2 regions of the Fundicoccus sp. Sow4_F4 genome follow, and region 2 is predicted to be linked to the other one. Evidence: predicted binding sites of a transcription regulator. Region 2 holds the regulator's gene; the other holds the start of a gene.
What was found. The regulator HrcA, encoded in region 2, represses chaperone genes, less so after heat shock. The targets are predictions, from matches to a motif close to TTAGCACTCNNNNNNNNNGAGTGCTAA.

Region 1: a site for HrcA is predicted at 3,467-3,493, ahead of ACTQ5J_RS07855 (DNA-binding protein). Genes of this name have one in related genera too.

Annotation. Positions count from the first base shown of each region.
Region 1 covers NZ_JBQKLQ010000004.1:183,710-192,768, reverse strand. Annotated here, with positions in the region: gene ACTQ5J_RS07875 (hypothetical protein) at 1-254, opposite strand, end outside; gene ACTQ5J_RS07870 (LacI family DNA-binding transcriptional regulator) at 269-1,258, opposite strand; gene ACTQ5J_RS07865 (GNAT family N-acetyltransferase) at 1,708-2,130, opposite strand; gene ACTQ5J_RS07860 (GNAT family N-acetyltransferase) at 2,149-2,571, opposite strand; gene ACTQ5J_RS07855 (DNA-binding protein) at 2,626-3,243, opposite strand; gene ACTQ5J_RS07850 (flavocytochrome c) at 3,689-5,725, opposite strand; gene ACTQ5J_RS07845 (YkvA family protein) at 5,948-6,199, shown strand; gene ACTQ5J_RS07840 (cytochrome c biogenesis CcdA family protein) at 6,340-7,005, shown strand; gene ACTQ5J_RS07835 (TlpA family protein disulfide reductase) at 7,015-7,737, shown strand; gene ACTQ5J_RS07830 (universal stress protein) at 7,848-8,312, opposite strand; gene ACTQ5J_RS07825 (hypothetical protein) at 8,390-8,566, opposite strand.
Region 2 covers NZ_JBQKLQ010000001.1:490,628-499,686, reverse strand. Annotated here, with positions in the region: gene dnaK (molecular chaperone DnaK) at 1-130, opposite strand, end outside; gene grpE (nucleotide exchange factor GrpE) at 172-765, opposite strand; gene hrcA (heat-inducible transcriptional repressor HrcA) at 799-1,815, opposite strand; gene hemW (radical SAM family heme chaperone HemW) at 1,996-3,159, opposite strand; gene ribF (riboflavin biosynthesis protein RibF) at 3,219-4,169, opposite strand; gene truB (tRNA pseudouridine(55) synthase TruB) at 4,194-5,108, opposite strand; gene rbfA (30S ribosome-binding factor RbfA) at 5,347-5,748, opposite strand; gene infB (translation initiation factor IF-2) at 5,776-8,070, opposite strand; gene ACTQ5J_RS02305 (L7Ae/L30e/S12e/Gadd45 family ribosomal protein) at 8,103-8,420, opposite strand; gene rnpM (RNase P modulator RnpM) at 8,417-8,716, opposite strand; gene nusA (transcription termination factor NusA) at 8,744-9,059, opposite strand, start outside.

The sequences.
Region 1 (9,059 bases), on a different contig from region 2:
AGTTTTGGACTCAGTCCTTCTGATACAAATAAGCTATCCGGAATGGATAAGAGTAAATCCCAGCTTTTTAGTTTACCGGTTTCCAAAAACTTTAAACATTCACTTTGCCGTTTTTTATTATCTTCTGAAAACATCTCGTAACGATACTCAATGCCATCGACTGCTATTTCATGTGTTAACAGAAAGTCTGTAAACTCACTTTGAGTTAGACCTTCTGCCAGAGCAATGATTGTATTTAAATATACTTTTTTCAATTAATTCCTCCGTTTTATAATGATTCTCTTAAGTGTAAGGTTGCTGGTATATCAATATTTTCATTGGTGATATTCCCATTAATAATCTCTAACAAAACTTCTGTTGATCTTTTCCCAATCAATTCAGGTCGTTGACTAATTGCAGTTAACGTTGGCATCAATACTTCGCCAATCAATAAATCATCATAACCACAAATTCCGCAATCTTCTGGAAAACTCAATTTATTTCTTCTTAATGCCTTAATAATTTGGTTGAGGACCGTTCCGTTCGCACCGAAAAATGCCGTACGTTTGGCTTGATAATCAATTTTTTGTACAAATTGATCGACAAGTTCTTGAGAACCATCTACCTCTAATGTCAATAATTCTAATTGATATTCATGTGCGACCAACTTCATCGCATCATAGCGTTCTGATCTTGGACTCACGTCCTTTATTGGTTCACTTACATGAACAATCCGTTCATAGCCATTCGCTACAATTTCTTGTGCTAGCTGTTTAGTTATTTGAAAGTTGTTTGATTGAATGGTTGGCCAAAAATTTGCTCTAAGGGTCCGATCAATTAAAACGACTGGTAACTTTGATTCATATAAGAAACGATACTTTTCAGCATCCATCGTCACTGGCTGTAACATCATGCCATCAATATTCTGATCCAATAATTTACGAATATTATGCAGTTCTTGTTCTTCAGAATTATTAGACGTCATGATCATTAATTGATAGTCCGTTCCCGCAAGCTTTTCTTGCATCGCTTTAATCCAATAGCCAGAATAAGTATTCTCGATATCCGCTACCATCAAGCCAAGCAGATGACTTTTTTTAGTTTTCAAAGATTGCGCTTGACGATTTGGACGGTAGTTTAACTCTTCAATGACTTCTTTAATATTCTGTCGAGTCTCATGACTCATATTGCCAAAGCGTCCGTTTAAATAACGAGATACTGTGGTTTTAGAAACGCCTACTTTTGTTGCGACATCTTGAATAGTGACATCTTTCGCCATAAGTTCTTACCTCCTTGGAAACCGGTTAACACGATTGTAAACGTTTGAATTTTGTTTGTCAACGCTTTCTGCAAAGGGTTTCATTGACACACTCTATAAATACTGTTGCATTATTACTTGCGAAGTTAATGACACAGTCGGATGTTTGTTATAATATTTTTCTGATTTTCTTTTAAATAATTCAATAGAGTTCGCTTAACACACACTGAAAGAATGTCGTTTTATAAATTTCAGAAATTGCCAAGTCACCTTCATCACCTAGAAAATTCAATATTTTTGCATCATGACGATCTGAGTGCTTCCTGCAAGAGTGTCTTCCATAGTGAGACGCAAGTAATGAAAGAACTCAGTTTTATTATTTAGGCTATCAACTAGTTTTGTTATCCCTTAAACCACAAAAAAAAAGCACCTCCTGCTGTAAGAGATGCTTCTTTGTGTTTCCTTATGGCTTACTGTAACTTTTTATAAAAATAAATCCGCCTCTCGCCCACGCGAGGCATATCATCAAGTTTACCGTAAACTGTGTAACCTTGTTCCTCGTAAAAACTTGTCCCTTGGAAATCTTGCGTCGTCAACGTCACATTGACCACCCCTTTTTCCTTGCCTAATCGTTCTATTTCATTCAATAGCTGACTACCAATTCCCTGTTTGCGATAATCCTTTTGAACCGCAAGTTGCGTAATTTCCATCGCGTCATATTCAAAACGAGCCACTATCACCCCAATCACTTCACGGTCCTCAAAAGCTGCAATCGATACTGTATCAGCATTTCTCGCTATATGTTGGCCGAACACCTCAAATTGTTGCTCCTCAAAAATCCGATGACAAATCGGCTCAGCCACTCTCGAATCGACTGTTTGATAATAGATCATGACATACCTCCTCCAACTTTAATTTAATCGCTTAACAAAATAGTGCATAGATACACCACGCATTGGCATATCATCCAATGTTGCGTAACAAGTATAACCACATTTTTTATAGAAACCTGCTGCTTGATAACTGCGGGTTCTCAATGTAATGTTAATAATATTTCTTTCCTTAGATAAATTTTCGATCGCATTCATCAACTTACTGCCTATTTTTCGTCCCTGAAAGGCCGAGTCGACTGTTATAAATTCAATATAGATGTGATCATATTGACGCTTAGCCACAACAGCACCGGCCAAGTGTTCTCCCTCATAAGCCGCCAAGGTTAATCTTTCTTCTTCCTTGTCACGCAACTCATCAAAATAAGTTTCCGCTTGTTCTTTAAATACGTCTTGAACAAAAACTTCAACGTGCTCAAATTGACTCTGTTTAATTGTCAGCATAATTTCCCCTCGATAGGTCATTGGATTGTTTATACGTTTGACTACTCTATACGCCTAAATTCTGTTCAGCAGCAAGATTGATGACTCTGAAGAAGAATGAAGATAGCGGGTAATCTTTAATAGTTTTGCTTCTTTGCGGTGCCCTTCAAACTGATAAAATTCCGCAAAATGAATCTGATGTCCAGACTGCAGTGTGAGGCTCGCATGAGCGGCTCCTTCTTTACCATGAGACACTAGTTGGTGAATGATTATGCTACTTATTGGAGTGGCCGTTTGATAAGCAGTTAATATCTTTTCTATCCCCATTAATGGCTGGGCTTGAGTAGCTTCAGCAAATTGCGCCTTTGATGATAAATAGTTTGATGTCAGTGTGACATCTTGCATCCAAGCTGCCAGTAAGAAATCTCGAATACCACGCCTTTTGGGGGCATTATCACAATTCAAATCACCTATCGCCAGAAAGTCCGTTTCAAAAGCTAGCTCTTGATCCGGCCCAAAAGCCAAGCCTTCCACTTTTAGAGCCTCTTCTAGACGAATAATTGCTTTAGGTCCAACTCCATGGAGTTTCGCTACTGATTGAGCACTCACCTGACTCAACGCTTCCAAATGCGTGAGTCCAACATTATTTAATGCTCGAGTCGCTGGTTTTCCAATATTAGGTAGTGCTTTCACGATTAAACGCTCCCTTTCTAACTTGTCAGACTTTAATAAATCCACAGTGACTCTTAGTCATTGCAGTGTTTCTTGAGTAGTGCCTGAATTCATTAAAACATTCTCATTAAGATTATACACGGTGTATCGTGAAACGTATAGCAAAAAGGACCTAAACTCAATAAGCGCCTAGCTTTTGCTAACCAACTCATGGCGACATTGACGACTCGATGTCCATCGGAACTTGTCATTCAAAGATTATGTGTGCTAAACGCTTATCCTCCTAGCTAAGGATATCAACATCGTACGAGGTCACTCATCACACACAAAGCCCCTTCTCATTACACCTAAACGCAAAGAAATTTCTCAGCCCTGACACTGAGAAATTTTTTGCGTTTAATTATAACCAGCGAGGGGACTCGACTAGTTTCGGGGATAGCAAATATAGTTTAATAACTTTCTTTAGTTAAGCTGCGGAATCTGCTTCTTCATCTGTCTCTTCGTCTGTCTCTTCTTCTGTCTCTTCTTCAGTTTCACTTTCCGTTGGCTCGCCTTCAGTATCAGCGCTGTCGTCTAGACTTCCGGTTTCTTCGTTTTCTACAGAGTCTTCAGGTTCAGTTTCTTCTTCACTTGCGTCTTCTGAATTAACTTCTTCCTCTTCTTCTTCCGGAGTCACGTCTTCAGTTGCATCTTCTGTACCTTCTTCTGTCCCTTCCTCAAGAACAGCTTCTAAATCAGTTGCTGCCATTTGACCAGCGATACGACCAAAGACAATGATATCTAGAACGGCGTTACCACCGATGCGGTTACCACCATGAACGCCACCTACTACTTCACCTGCTGCAAATAAACCTGGAATGATTTCACCGTCTTCATTCAATACCTGCGTGTCATTATTAATTTTCAAGCCACCCATTGTATGGTGAATGGATGGTGTGACTGATAAGGCATAGTAAGGTCCTTTTGCTAATGACATCGTCATATTAAGACGGCCAAATTCTTCATCGACACCAGCCGCTTGGGCCTCGTTGTAAGTATCTAAAGTTGCTTGTAAAGTTGCCGCATCTAATTCTAAAGCCGTTGCTAATTCTTCCAGACTTTCACCATGAACGGCATGGCCTTTTTCAATATATCCAGCCATTGATGCATTTTGGTCCACTAATTCTTGATTGACAAGCAAGTAAGCTACACTATCTGTTTGGGCAATAATGTTGGCTGACACAACGTCTCGTGTTAATAATTCATCCGTAAAACGCAGGCCCTCTTTATTCACAAGAATCGCACCATCTCCACGTAAACCTTCTGTATAAAGGTAACCTGTTCCTGGTTGAGTTGTCGGGTGAATTTGGATTTCTTCCATTTGGTATAGTGCTGCCCCTATTTCAACGGCCATTTGAATACCAGATCCTGTTGCACCTGGATGGTTAGTTGTTTCAAAACCTACTTTACTTTCGTCGTATTGTTCAACCATTTCCATATTGGCACCGAAACCACCGGTTGCGAGAATCACTGCATCTGCATTTACAACAAAACTTGCACCGTCGGCTGTTACGACATTCACGCCTACAACATGACCTTCGTCATTTGTGATTAATGATTGAGCTTCTGACTCCAGATAGATTGGAACGTCTAATTCATCTAATTTCTCTTTCAATACACCTATAAGAACTGGTCCAACTGCTGATCCGTCTTTAGGTTTATGGATACGTGCATTTGTTTGACCTCCAGAAAATGATACGTCTGTTAATTCTGCACCTAAATCATTCACCCATTGTAGAGCATCTGCAGATTGTTCGACCATTGTTCTCAATAACTCTGGATCATTTAATTCATAGCCACCGGTAAAGGTGTCTTCGTAAAATTGTTCATTTGAATCTTCAACACCCAATTCAGCCTGAATGTAGGTTTGCGAAGCATTCATACCACCAGTTGCTCGGTTAGTATTTCCTCCGATTACTGCCATTTGTTCTAAAATAACCACGTCTTTACCAGCTAAAGCTGCTTCAATTGCTGCTGCCATCCCAGCACCACCCGCACCAATCACGACTACTTCTGTGTCGATGTCTGCTTGTTCAACTGCTTCGACTGATAACTTATTGGCTTCATCTTTTAAGTAATCTAAGTCCGCTCCCGCTTGTTTTAAAGCATCTTCGATAGCTGCTAGCACTGCATTACTTGAGACTGATGCTCCTGACACGACGTCAACGGCTAAACTTTGTGTTTGAATGATTGCTTCAGTAATTTCGCTAATAGCTGCTGTACCAATTTCACCCGTTTCTCCGTCGGCAATTACTTGAATGTTCTCAATACGTGTCTCAGTCACCGTTACGATTGCTTCCACCGAACCACCGAAACCATCTGCTACCCCAGAATACGTCCCAGCTTCAAAACTTAATCCGTCTTGCGCACTTGCTGATCCCAATGTAGTTAAACTCGTGACCAAGCCAGCACCTACTAGTACAACTACCAGTAACATGCCAATTATCTTTCTCATTCTTTCCATTCTAAACACTCCTTTGTGATGTTTTGTACATTTTATTTTATCACACTAACTAAACAATATCTATATCACGACAGTTGAACGAGTCTTTTTGGCTCTTGTGCATAATTATTGCATAAAGTTAGTGCATAACTGAACAATTCAGAGGTTAGCGTAAATATCCTGCTTAAGCCCTATGTCACACTCATCCTTTTGCTTTATTATATTAATAAGGAAGGTGATATCATGAGAAAGAATGTGCGATTAGGTACTTATGCGAAGTCTTTGTTTAAGAAAGAGACGCCTTGGTATATTAAAACGTTGGCAGGCATTGGTCTGGCATACACGTTTTTACCATTGGATGTCCTACCAGATTTCTTCGGACTAGTGGGAATCGTCGATGATGCCGCTGTGATGGGAATTCTAACAACAGCCGGTATGAGTTTATTAAACAATTATTACGATAGACACCCCGAATTAATTCAAGCTAGACAATAATAATTAAAACAACAGCATCTTGCTTTCAGCGGGGTGCTGTTTTCCTATTGTTTAGGCTATTATAGCTTCAAGCAAATTTCATACTTTATCCCTTTTTGTGTGTTAGGATAGGATGATAAATGATTTAGAGAGGAATAGTTATGCAATATTTACTTTTAGCAGTTGAAGGCGTTTTGACCTTCATTTCCCCTTGTTTGCTTCCAATGATTCCTATCTATCTAGCTTATTTGACAGGACAAACGGAAGAAACAGAGAGTACGCAACATAAAAAACTATTGTCACAATCAGTGCTCTTCGTGCTTGGCTTTACGATTGTCTTTGTTTCCATGAGTTTATTTGTCACAACAATCGGACGTTTCGTTTTAATCAATCGGACATTGATTCATATTATTGCAGGTGGCTTTATGATTTTGATGGGCATCGATTATTTATTAGGCAATCCATTGATGAGTCGCTTAAATAAGATGCCGCAGACGTCGCTTCGCAATACGAATGCTTTGGTATTCGGGATGGTCTTTTCGATTAGTTGGACACCTTGTGTGGGAACTTTTTTAGCAAGCGCGCTGTCCTATGCCGCTACGTCAACTTCTTATATTGAATCAGTCACTCTATTATTGAGTTTCTCGCTCGGCTTAGGTATTCCATTTGTTTTAAGTGCTTTATTAATTCAAGAAATGCAGTCAGTAATGATATGGATCAAACGTCATTACCGCATCATTCGCCTCGCATCAGGAATTTTATTAATTGTGATGGGACTTAGCTCGATGTTTGGTTGGTTAGAAACTTTATTAGTCTCACTAAGTTAGGAGCTTACAATGAAAAGAATCTACATAATTTTAGCTTTGATGGTACTTTTGTTCGCAGGGGCCTATGTCATTTATGATAATTACTTGGCCAGTGAGGAAGAAACCCTCATGGAAATGAGTTCGTCTATTGAAATCGCAGTGAAGGATGTGCCCGCAGAATCAACAGTTGACGCAGACTCAGACAAGAATGACACTGAATCTTCAACTGTTGTTACGGTCCAGAAACCAGAATCACCCTCAAGTACTGACTCAAGTGAAAAGGAAGATGAGTCCGAATCAAGTGCTGAATCGCAAACTGTCTCTCAAGAAGAGGGTTGGCAAGGCCCAGAGTCGAATTACCTGAATGCAGAAGGTGACTTACTAAATTTATCAGACAATTATGGTAAAGGTACATTAATAAACATTTGGGCTTCATGGTGTGAACCTTGTCGCGTGGAGATGCCTTATTTCGAGGAAGCTTACCAAACTTACGGCGACGACATCAACTTCATCATGATGGATGCCTTAGAGAGTAAACCAAGTGAAACTAAAGAAGCGGCTGAAGCCTTCTTTGAAGAAATGGCTCTGTCAATGCCAATTTACTTTGATCACCAAATGAACAATCAGTACTTATTTGGTGCGACCATCCTACCTCTGACTTTCATCTTAGATGATGAGGGTAAAGTTGTTGAAATCGTACGTGGCCAAGTCTCTCCAGCCAAGCTTAACCAAATGATCGAAAAGATTCGCTAAACAAAAAAAGCCAAGAACAATCGATGAATGATAAACACTGCATTCAATCGACGTTTATGGCTTTTTTGGTATCCTTATTCATCTTATTGTGACTAACGCTGATATAATCACTAATCAAAATCGCCTTCCGGCATATTATCCGTATCTGTTCGGATAATTAACACATCACACACGGCTCGGCGAATCACGAAATCTGAGACTGAACCAATAAAGAAACGCTCTACTGCATTTAAACCACGCGCTCCCATAATAATTAAATCAATAGACTCTCGTTCAGGTATCGTCGTGCTAATCATCGTCCGCGGTGAACCAATTTCCAACAGTACGCCCATATCCAATAAACCATTTTCTTGGGCATAATGTTGACACTTTTCTAATAACTCATGACCATTGCGCTCCGCAATTCTAACATATTCCTCGACATTAAAAGGTAGGCTTCCGGTATCATCCAATATATGTGTAATATACAATTTAGCATTGTTTCGCTTTGAAATGGCCACGCCTTTTCTCAAAGCTTTCAAGGACCCTTCTGACCCATCAACTGCAACTAAGATACGGCTGTATTCTTGTAACACAAAAGCACCTCCTCATTCTTAATTCCATTATATCAAATCACCTGACTACTTGTCTGCTTTTAAAAGACATCGCATCCTTATTTTAACTCCTCGAAAATCACGGTGCAATGCCCTTTTTCATCGGCATCACTAACTTTAACGATTCTCAAAGATTTTTTATTCGCATAGTCGGCAATCTCTTGATAAACCTTTGCCATTTGGCTCTTGAAAATACCAGATCGTGCTTCAAATTCTTCTACAATATACTGTCCCATTCGAACTGCACCTCGCTTCTTATTTTCTTTAGTTTATCATATCTAGGGTGTCATCCCCAAGGAAGACACTTGAATGGGATAGATGGAGTGGACTTAATCCACCTTCATCGGCTGCCAATAGCGACCGGTAAAGACAGAACAAAGTCAAAAACAAACCCTAATGAAACGGACGTCAAACTTGACACAATATCTTCCCAAAACACCCCTCGACTAATCATGGTACTGATTGAATCGATCACTAAACTTACATTCAGAAAACTCCGCGATGTTCTCGGATTGATTGATAATCAATAGCAATTGAAGTAGTCCTCAAGATTGTTACAACAGACTCAAAGGAGCGTCGTTCATCCTAAAAAAATAGAGCTGCACGCCGGATGGCGCAAACAGCTCTAGGGTGTTTTCACTAGCCTTCAATCTCCATGCCCCATTCAAAGGCTTATGTCTTTTGAATGGAATCTACTATTGAACAGACAAGTCTTATAAATAAGTTAGT
Region 2 (9,059 bases):
TTTTAAAAGCGACAACTGAAGGTGTCGTACGGTTACCTTCTGGGTTTGGAATAATTTTTGCCTCTCCACCCTCTAAAACAGCAACCGCAGAGTTAGTTGTACCTAAGTCAATACCAATAATTTTTGCCATAATTTGTTTCCTCTTTTCTTAAATTGTTTATTTATATACGTTTACGCTGATACAATGACCATAGCCGGACGAATGACACGGTCATCTAGTAAATAACCTTTTTGTAATACATTCACGACAACATCGCTTGCTTGCCCTTCTTCTGCCGGCATCGTGCTGACTGCTTGGTGGAAGTTTGGATCAAACGCTTCATTCAACGGATCGATTACAGTCACTTTTTCACGTTCTAGCGCAGTAATTAGTTGCCCATGAACCATTTCGATTCCTTTTTTTAGTGTTAAAGCATCTTCACTTGTTACTTCCGTTGCTAGAGCACGTTCAAAGTTATCGACAACTTCCAGTAGATTTGTAGCTAAACTTTGCGAACGATACTTCGCTGCGTTTTGACGCTCACGTGTATTCGTACGTTGCATATTTGAAATTTCAGCTTGTAGACGTAATACTCTGTCTTCTAGAGCTTCATTTGCTGCAGTAAGTTCAGCTAAGTCATCTTTTTTAGCATCTGTATCATCTTCTGTTGTAATTGTTTCAGTCGTTTCATTTGCAATTTCCTCTTCTGATTCGATGCTATCTGTTTCAAATAGTGTCTCATCTTTTACAGTAGAGTCCTCGACATGTTTGTTTTCTTCTGTCAATTTTCTACCTCCTCATTTTATATAGTCGTTTAACTAGTAATTGGATAATTCTGTAATCATTTTCTCCATTAAGCCGATAATACGGTGATAAGGCATGGTTGTGGGGCCAATCAGACCCAATGTGATTTCTTGATTTTGTTGTTGAAACTTCCCTGTTACCATACTAAGATTTGCTATCCCATAGGGCGACATATCCGCTCCGAAAAGAACTTCAATTCCTTGATTCCGATTTTCAAGCATATCATACATACTGGCAGAACCATCCACCATCGTAAATAATTTCTTTAAATCTTCTGAGTCTGTTTGGGGCTCTATAAAATCAAATAAATTGTTTTTACCACCAATATGATATTGGCGCCCTTTCAAACTATGAAGAGTTTTCTCAGCTAAGGGAGAAAAATCAAATTGATATGAAACTGCTCGTTGAGTTAGTAATGGTATCGTCAGTTTTAAGCGATGGTAAACATCTTCAATACTTGTTCCTATTAACTCATTGTTGACTATTTCTGAAGCCTTCATCACCATTTCTTTAGTTACTGGATAAAGCGTGACGAACAATTGAGTTTCGACACGGCCTCCGTCTGTAATCATAATAGCAATTAAGTTCTTCTCATTTAGATAAACAAGCTTAAACTCTTTCAGATGATGGGAGTCATTGCTCTGTCCTAAGACAACAGCTGTATAACCTGTTAAAGAAACCAGAATATCGGCAGCCATTTGAGCTAACTGTAAATCATCTGCTTGGCGTTCATGAAATAATTCGGCAATTGCATGATCATCTTCTTCTAAGACTTTCATCTCATCTTCGTGATGGATTAAGCGGTCAACATAATAACGATAGCCACTGAAAGATGGAATTCGACCACTTGAAGTGTGTGCTTTCCTCAGCAATCCTTCTCTTTCCAAAACGACCATATCATTTCGAATGGTTGCTGGACTGACGTTTAGAAGACTCTCTCTTAATAAAGTTTTAGAACCAACGGGTTCTTCAAACTCACTATATAATCTAACGATTAAGTAAAGAACTTGCCTTTGCCTCGGTGTTAACATGTAGATTCGCTCACCTCACTTTGGTTTAGCACTTAAATTATAGGAGTGCTAACATCTATTATATTACACGCTATTCTGGGGCATGTCAAGGCTTTTTCTTCAAAAAATACAAAAAACTAGCACTCTTACATAAAGAGTGCTAGTCCGCTGGATCAATAGATACATTTATTTTATATCAGTTCATTTTACAACGTTTAACCAGCCGATGAGTTCGCGAAATACGGTATCTGCGAGAAACAACCCACGATTAGTTAAACGAACAGTCTCTCTTTCAATTATCATTAATTCTTGCGCTACTTGCTTATTAAAAAACTCCCCAAATAATTCAAGCGCTGAATAATAAAATTTGCTTTCAAACTCTTGTAAACTAAATCCTCGATTCGTCCTCAGCGCTAAGAATATGTATTCTTCCATCTGATCGTTTTGATTTAGTGTTAATTGATTGATGATTGGCTTCGACTGTTGTTGCGTTTGTTTCAAATAGTGGTGCACTGGTCCATGATTATAATAGCGTACGCCATCGACAAAACCGTGGGCACCGGCGCCAAAACCAAAGTATGGTTGATACTGCCAGTATTTTAGATTATGTCGTGATTCATAGCCTTTCATTGCAAAGTTACTAATTTCATATTGATTAATCTGATGCTCACTCAACTGTTTAATGGCGAGTTCGAACATATCAGCATCCGTATCTTCATTAGGAATCGGTAGTTTCCCTTCGCGCATTAATTGTTGAAAAAGTGTTTGTTGTTCAATAATCAGAGAATACAAGGAATAATGCGGCAATTGCAATTCGAGCGCTTTTTTTAAACTCTCATTAAAATCCTCAAGTGTCTGACCAGGCAATCGGAAGATTAAATCAATGCTTAATGCTTTAAAACCCGATTGACGCAACCAGTCAATCGATTGATAAACATGTCTGACACGATGATTGCGGCCAATACGACGTAATAAATTATCATTAAAGGTTTGAACTCCCATACTAATTCGGTTCACTCCATAATCATAAAGCAACTGACATTTTTCTAGTGACAATTCACCTGGGTTTATTTCAAAGGTAAACTCTGTTTGCTTATCTAACCTCATATGTCTATGGACGCTTTGCATCAATTGATCTAATTCTTGCATACTTAAGCAACTTGGAGTTCCGCCACCGATATAGACGGTGTCCAAAGCCTCATCTTGCTTTAAAGAATAAAGAGACATTTCCTGTTCTAAACCATCCAAGTAACGACCTACTGGTTGTCCGTCGTAAAAGTACTTATTAAATGCACAATAATGACAAATCTTTTTACAAAAAGGAATGTGAATATAAACCGCATCTGCTTGCTTGGTCGTTACCATGAATTCTCTCCTATCCTATTTGACGCTCGGTCCTTGACTTTAACGCTTAACTTATTGAGCTATTGATTTAATTCAGCAAAGTATTCACGGGTATCCACTAAATCTTGATCAAGTTGTTTAATTAGACCATCAAGGCCATCGAATTTAATTTCCCCACGTAAGTAATGGTGCCAACGGACTTTAACATTTTCACCGTAAATCATTTGGTCAAAGTCTAATATAAAGACCTCACACGTTACTGGACGATTTTCGCCGAATGTTACATTATAACCAACAGAGGCCATCCCTTGGTGCCACTTTTCTGAAACAAAGAATTCTACTATATAAACACCAATGCCCGGAAGAAGCTCTTTACTTGTTGTTTCAACATTAGCTGTTGGGTAACCAAGCAAGGCGCTCCCGCGTTTTTCACCATGAACGACAGTACCTGATGTTTGGTATAAATATCCTAGTTCCTTATTCGCGACTTCAATTTGGCCATTTTCTATTTGTTCGCGAATGTTTGTCGACGCTATCTTGTGCTGATTGATTGAAAATTGATCAACTTCAACAATTTCAAAGCGCTCTGAAGCGTGTTTAGACAATGTCTGCATGTTGGCGACATCTTTCTTACCATAAGTATAGTCGAAACCTGCGACTACCACTTTCGCATTCAAGTCGACAATATAACGATCAACGAAAGTCTGTGGCGCTTGTGAGCCGAAAGCCCATGTATAATCCACTAGATAAAGAATATCAACTCCTAGCCCCGTTAATAAGTCTGCTTTACGCTCGTTTGTTGACAGATAAAACATTGATTTTTCATCAAGTTTCGAATAAACAATTTTTGGATGCTGATTAAACGTCATGACTGCCAATTTAATTCCACGTTTAACTGCTTCTTCTTTAGCAGCTCTAATAACTGCCTGATGGCCCAAATGGACACCATCGAAAAAACCAAGTGCTAATACAATTGGTTCGTGAATGATTTCTTCATCATTATACGGATGACTTAACTCTATAATTTCCATAAGATTCTCGCTTTCACAATTAATTTACGATAAAAACATTTTTTCTGGTTTAATTAATCCCTCTTGTTCTGGATGTGGTCGATAAATTGCTTTGACTTGTCCCTTTAGATTTAAGACAGTGGACTCTTTTAACACTTGGCCAAAATATGATTCATCAAGCACCTTGCCATTTTTGACATCAGCAAATTGTTCCTCAGTCATATCTAATTGTGGAAACTGTGTTAAACCCATTTCAATCGGATAAATAATCTCTTCTATTTGTTGAGCATCCATCTTCGCTTGAATATCAGCTAGCGTATGTGTTTGACTGGCATCAAACCCACCAGTTGCATGTCGTGTTAGCTGGGACATATGACTTGGAAAGCCAAATTTACTGCCTAAATCAACGGCCAAGGTTCTAACATAAGTCCCTTTGCCACATTTCACTTCAAACTCCCATGTCTGTTGGCGTTTTACTGAGTCGTAAGTTCCCTCGGTCAATCGTTTGAAATAATCGATTCTTGCCTTACGCTGTGGCCGTTCAACCGTCTCGCCTGCTCTAGCATATTCATATAACCGACGCCCATTGACTTTGACAGCTGAATAATAAGGAGGGATTTGTGTGATGTCTCCTTCAAAAGAACTCATAGCTTGATCGATTACTTCAAGTGAGATTGGTGTTTCAACCGGTTTCTGATCGACAATTTCACCATGAGCGTCTTCAGTTTCAGTCGAATAACCTAAGGTAATTTCACCTTGATAGACTTTCTCTCCGTCCATTAAATACTCAACTAGTTTAGTCGCTTGACCTAGACAAACCAATAATACGCCTTCCACTTCAGGATCGAGCGTTCCAGTATGTCCTATTCTTTTCATCTTTAATATACGACGTAACTTGAAGACGACATCGTGACTCGTCATACCCTTTTCTTTCCATACTGGTAAAATACCATTAAACATTCTACGACACTCCCTATAATTACATTCAAGCATTTATTTCATCACTCTAGATTATAACAAAATTATAGTGCTTACACCATATTTCTATGCATTCCTTAATCACTCTAAGAATTATATTTAGGCTAGAAGCTAGCCGAAAACTTACCGTTCACACAAAACTTCATGTACACAAATAAAAAAAAGCACGCAATGATTGCCGAAACAATCGTTGAGTGCTTTTGGTAATTGATTCATTTAATTATTCTTTAGTGTCAATGTCGTCTTCAAACTCTTCAACATCTTCAGATGTCACGTCAGTCGACTTAATCTGATTAAGCAAAGTATCAATACGACTACCATAATCAACTGAATGATCACGTTCAAATGTGATTTCAGGTGTTTTATAAACAGTCAATCGTCTGCCTAATTCACTACGTACTTTACCTTTAGCAGCATTAAGTCCTGCTTCAGTTTTCTGGCGTTCACCAGCTAAGTCTGACAAAGTACTATAATAAATTGTGGCTTGTTGTAAATCACCAGTCACTTCAACATCCGTTATCGTTACACCATCAACACGTGGATCTTTAACACCACGCATTAAGATGTCTGAGACTTCTTTTAATATCTCTTGACGGATACGACCTGCGCGAAATTTCGCCATAGTGGGGCCTCCCCTTTGTTTTAAATATTATTTGCGTTTAACTTCTACCATACGGTATGGTTCAATGATATCGTCTACTTCAATATCGTTGTAGTTTTCAATCATAATACCACATTCGAAGCCTTTAGCAACTTCTTTAGCATCATCTTTAAAGCGTTTCAAGCTTGCTAATTCACCTTCGAAGATAACAATGTTATCACGAATTAAGCGAATACTACTTGAGTTTTGAATAAAGCCGTCTAATACATAAGCACCCGCAATTGTTCCAACTTTAGAAACTGTATACGTTTCACGAACCACAACTTGTCCTGTGATTTCTTCAACGTACTCAGGATCTAACATCCCTTGCATAGCAGTTTCAATCTCTTCGATCGCGTCGTAAATAATACGATGTGATCGAATTTCGATTTCTTCTTCTTGCGCTTGTGTACGAGCTTGTGGTGTTGGGCGAACGTTAAAGCCAATAACAATTGCACCTGATGCAGAAGCTAAGGTAATATCACTTTCGTTGATTGCTCCAACAGCCTGATGAACGATGTTAACTTTAACACCTTCCACTTCGATTTTTTGCAAGCTAGCAGATAAAGCTTCAACTGAACCTTGAACGTCACCTTTAATAATAACGTTAACAGACTTCATTTCACCTTCTTGAATACTATCAAATAAGTTTTCAAGAGTTACTTTTTTCTTGCTATCTCTTTGTAATTCTAATGCACGACTCGCACGTTCTTCACCTGCTTGACGAGCAGATTTTTCATCTTCGAAGACTACGAATAAGTCACCCGCTTGAGGAGCATCGTTTAAACCAGTGATTTCAACAGGAGTTGCTGGGCCAGCTGATTTGATACGACGACCATTATCGTTTAACATCGTTCTAACTTTACCGTATGTATTACCAACTACGATTGGATCACCAACATTTAATGTACCTTCTTGTACAAGTAACGTTGCAGTTGCACCTTGTGATTTATCCAAACGCGCTTCAATAACAGTCCCTAAAGCTAAACGATTTGGTTCTGCTTTTAATTCTTCAACTTCAGAAACTAAAAGAACCATTTCTAATAATTCGTCAATATTCATGTTCATTTTCGCCGAAATTTCAACGAAGATATGCTCTCCACCCCAGGCTTCAGGGATAATTCCGTGCTCAGTTAATTCTTGTTTGACACGGTCTGGATTAGCAGTTGGTTTATCAATTTTATTGATTGCTACAATGATTGGAACGCCAGCAGCTTTTGCATGGTTAATTGCTTCAACTGTTTGAGGCATTACACCATCATCAGCAGCTACAACAATAATGGTAATATCGGTAACATCTGCACCACGTGCACGCATGGTTGTAAAGGCCGCATGTCCTGGAGTATCCAAGAATGTGATTGTTTTACCGTCAGCTACAACTTGGTAAGCACCAATATGTTGTGTAATACCGCCGGCTTCACCTTCAGTAACACGTGTATGACGTAGTTGGTCAAGTAAAGTAGTTTTACCGTGGTCAACGTGTCCCATAATTGTAACAACTGGTGGACGAGTTGCTAAGTCTTCTTCAGATCTATTTTCGCGAGCATTCTCGAAGTAGTAATTTAAATCAGAAACGTTGACTACTTCTTTTTGCTCGGGTTCAACACCATATTCCATACAGATTAATTCAATCACTTCTTTTGATAATGCTTGGTTCTGGTTAGCCATTACGCCTAACATAAGTAATTTTTTGATGATTTCTGAAGCATCACGGTGGAATTGTTTCGCTATTTCTTGAATATTCATACCTTCGCTATAAACCAATTTTTCAGGCAAATCTTTATGTTTACGTGCTGTTAGACCTTTAGATTCTGTTTTCGGCTGATTATATCTGCCGCCTCGACGATTACGGCGTCCGCCACGTGAATGACGTCTGTTACCAAACTCTTTAGCTGCTTTTTCTGCTGCAATCGATGCTTTCGTCTGTTGTTTAACAGGCTGCTTCGGTGCAACTGGTTTAGCATTCGCTTTAGGAGTAGTGTTTGACGTGTTGTTAGTCGCTTGGCCTTGAGTCGTTTGAGTATGAGTAGTTTTGTTAGATTTTTCAGTCATGGATGTACCTTTTGCCGGCGTGCTCGTGGGAGCAGTTTGTTCGGCATTCTTTCTATTGTGATTTGCTTGATTGGTTGGTTGGGCTTTCGCCTTTGGTTTCTTGATAGCGTTAGTTAATTGCGTTTGTTGTTTATCGTCCATTGACGACATATGACTATTGAAATTCATTCCATTTGTTTTTGCAATATCAAGTAGTTCTTTACTACTTAAATCAAATTTCTTTGCAAATTCATAGACGCGAATTGCTGACATAATATCACCTTCCTAATATTCAGTTATTTATCTCATGTTGTTTTTTCTCCTGTCACATATGATAAAAATTTCTTTGACATGCCCGGATTGTTCAAGGCGCAAATTGAACGCGTTTTACCAATCGCATGGCTAATTTCTTCTCTTGTAAAAGTCAGGTTTAAAGGAACATTTGCACGCTCACACAAACCTATATAACGTTCACGTGTTGCTTCACTGACATCAGATGCACAGATGACAACATAGACTTGTTTGCTTTTGATCGACTTCTCAACAAACTCGTCGCCTGATACTAAACTACGCGCTCGATTCGCTAAACCTAGTAAGTTTAATTGTTTTTGTTCCGGGCTCATAGTAGTTCTTTCCGTGCTTTTTGATGATCTACATAAGCATACAGTTCATCATAAAACTCATCGCTTACTTTCATACTAAAGGCACGATCAAACACTCGCTTTTCTTTAGCTTTTAAGGCTAATTTGGGCTCTAAGGCAATATAAGCTCCTCGTCCATTTTGTCGACCAGATGGATCTAAGAAAACTTCGCCTTCTTTATTTTTTACCACACGTACCAATTCTTTTTTCGGGTACATTTCTTGTGATACGATACATTTTCTCAAAGGAACTTTACGTTTGGCTTGATTGTTTTTCAAATGTATCCCTCCCTAAGTAAGATTAAATTATAATTCTTCTTCTGATACTTCTTCAATAAAATCAGTTTCTTCAACTAATTCATCGTAAGATTGCTCAGGATCAATTTCAGCATCAGCGATTAAAGTTTCCACATCTTCAGCGTCGTAGTTTTGCTCTGCTTTATCTTGTTCTTCGCGTAAAGCGTCAACATCGCCAGTTGCTTCAAACGTTTCCTCTGTTGTCTCACCGTACAAGCTTTCGTTTAAATCTGCTGCTTCAGCATCGTAATCAACTGTTTCATCAGTAATCACATCTTCTGAGGCTAAATAATCACCGTCAACGTTTGATAAGTCAACATCATGA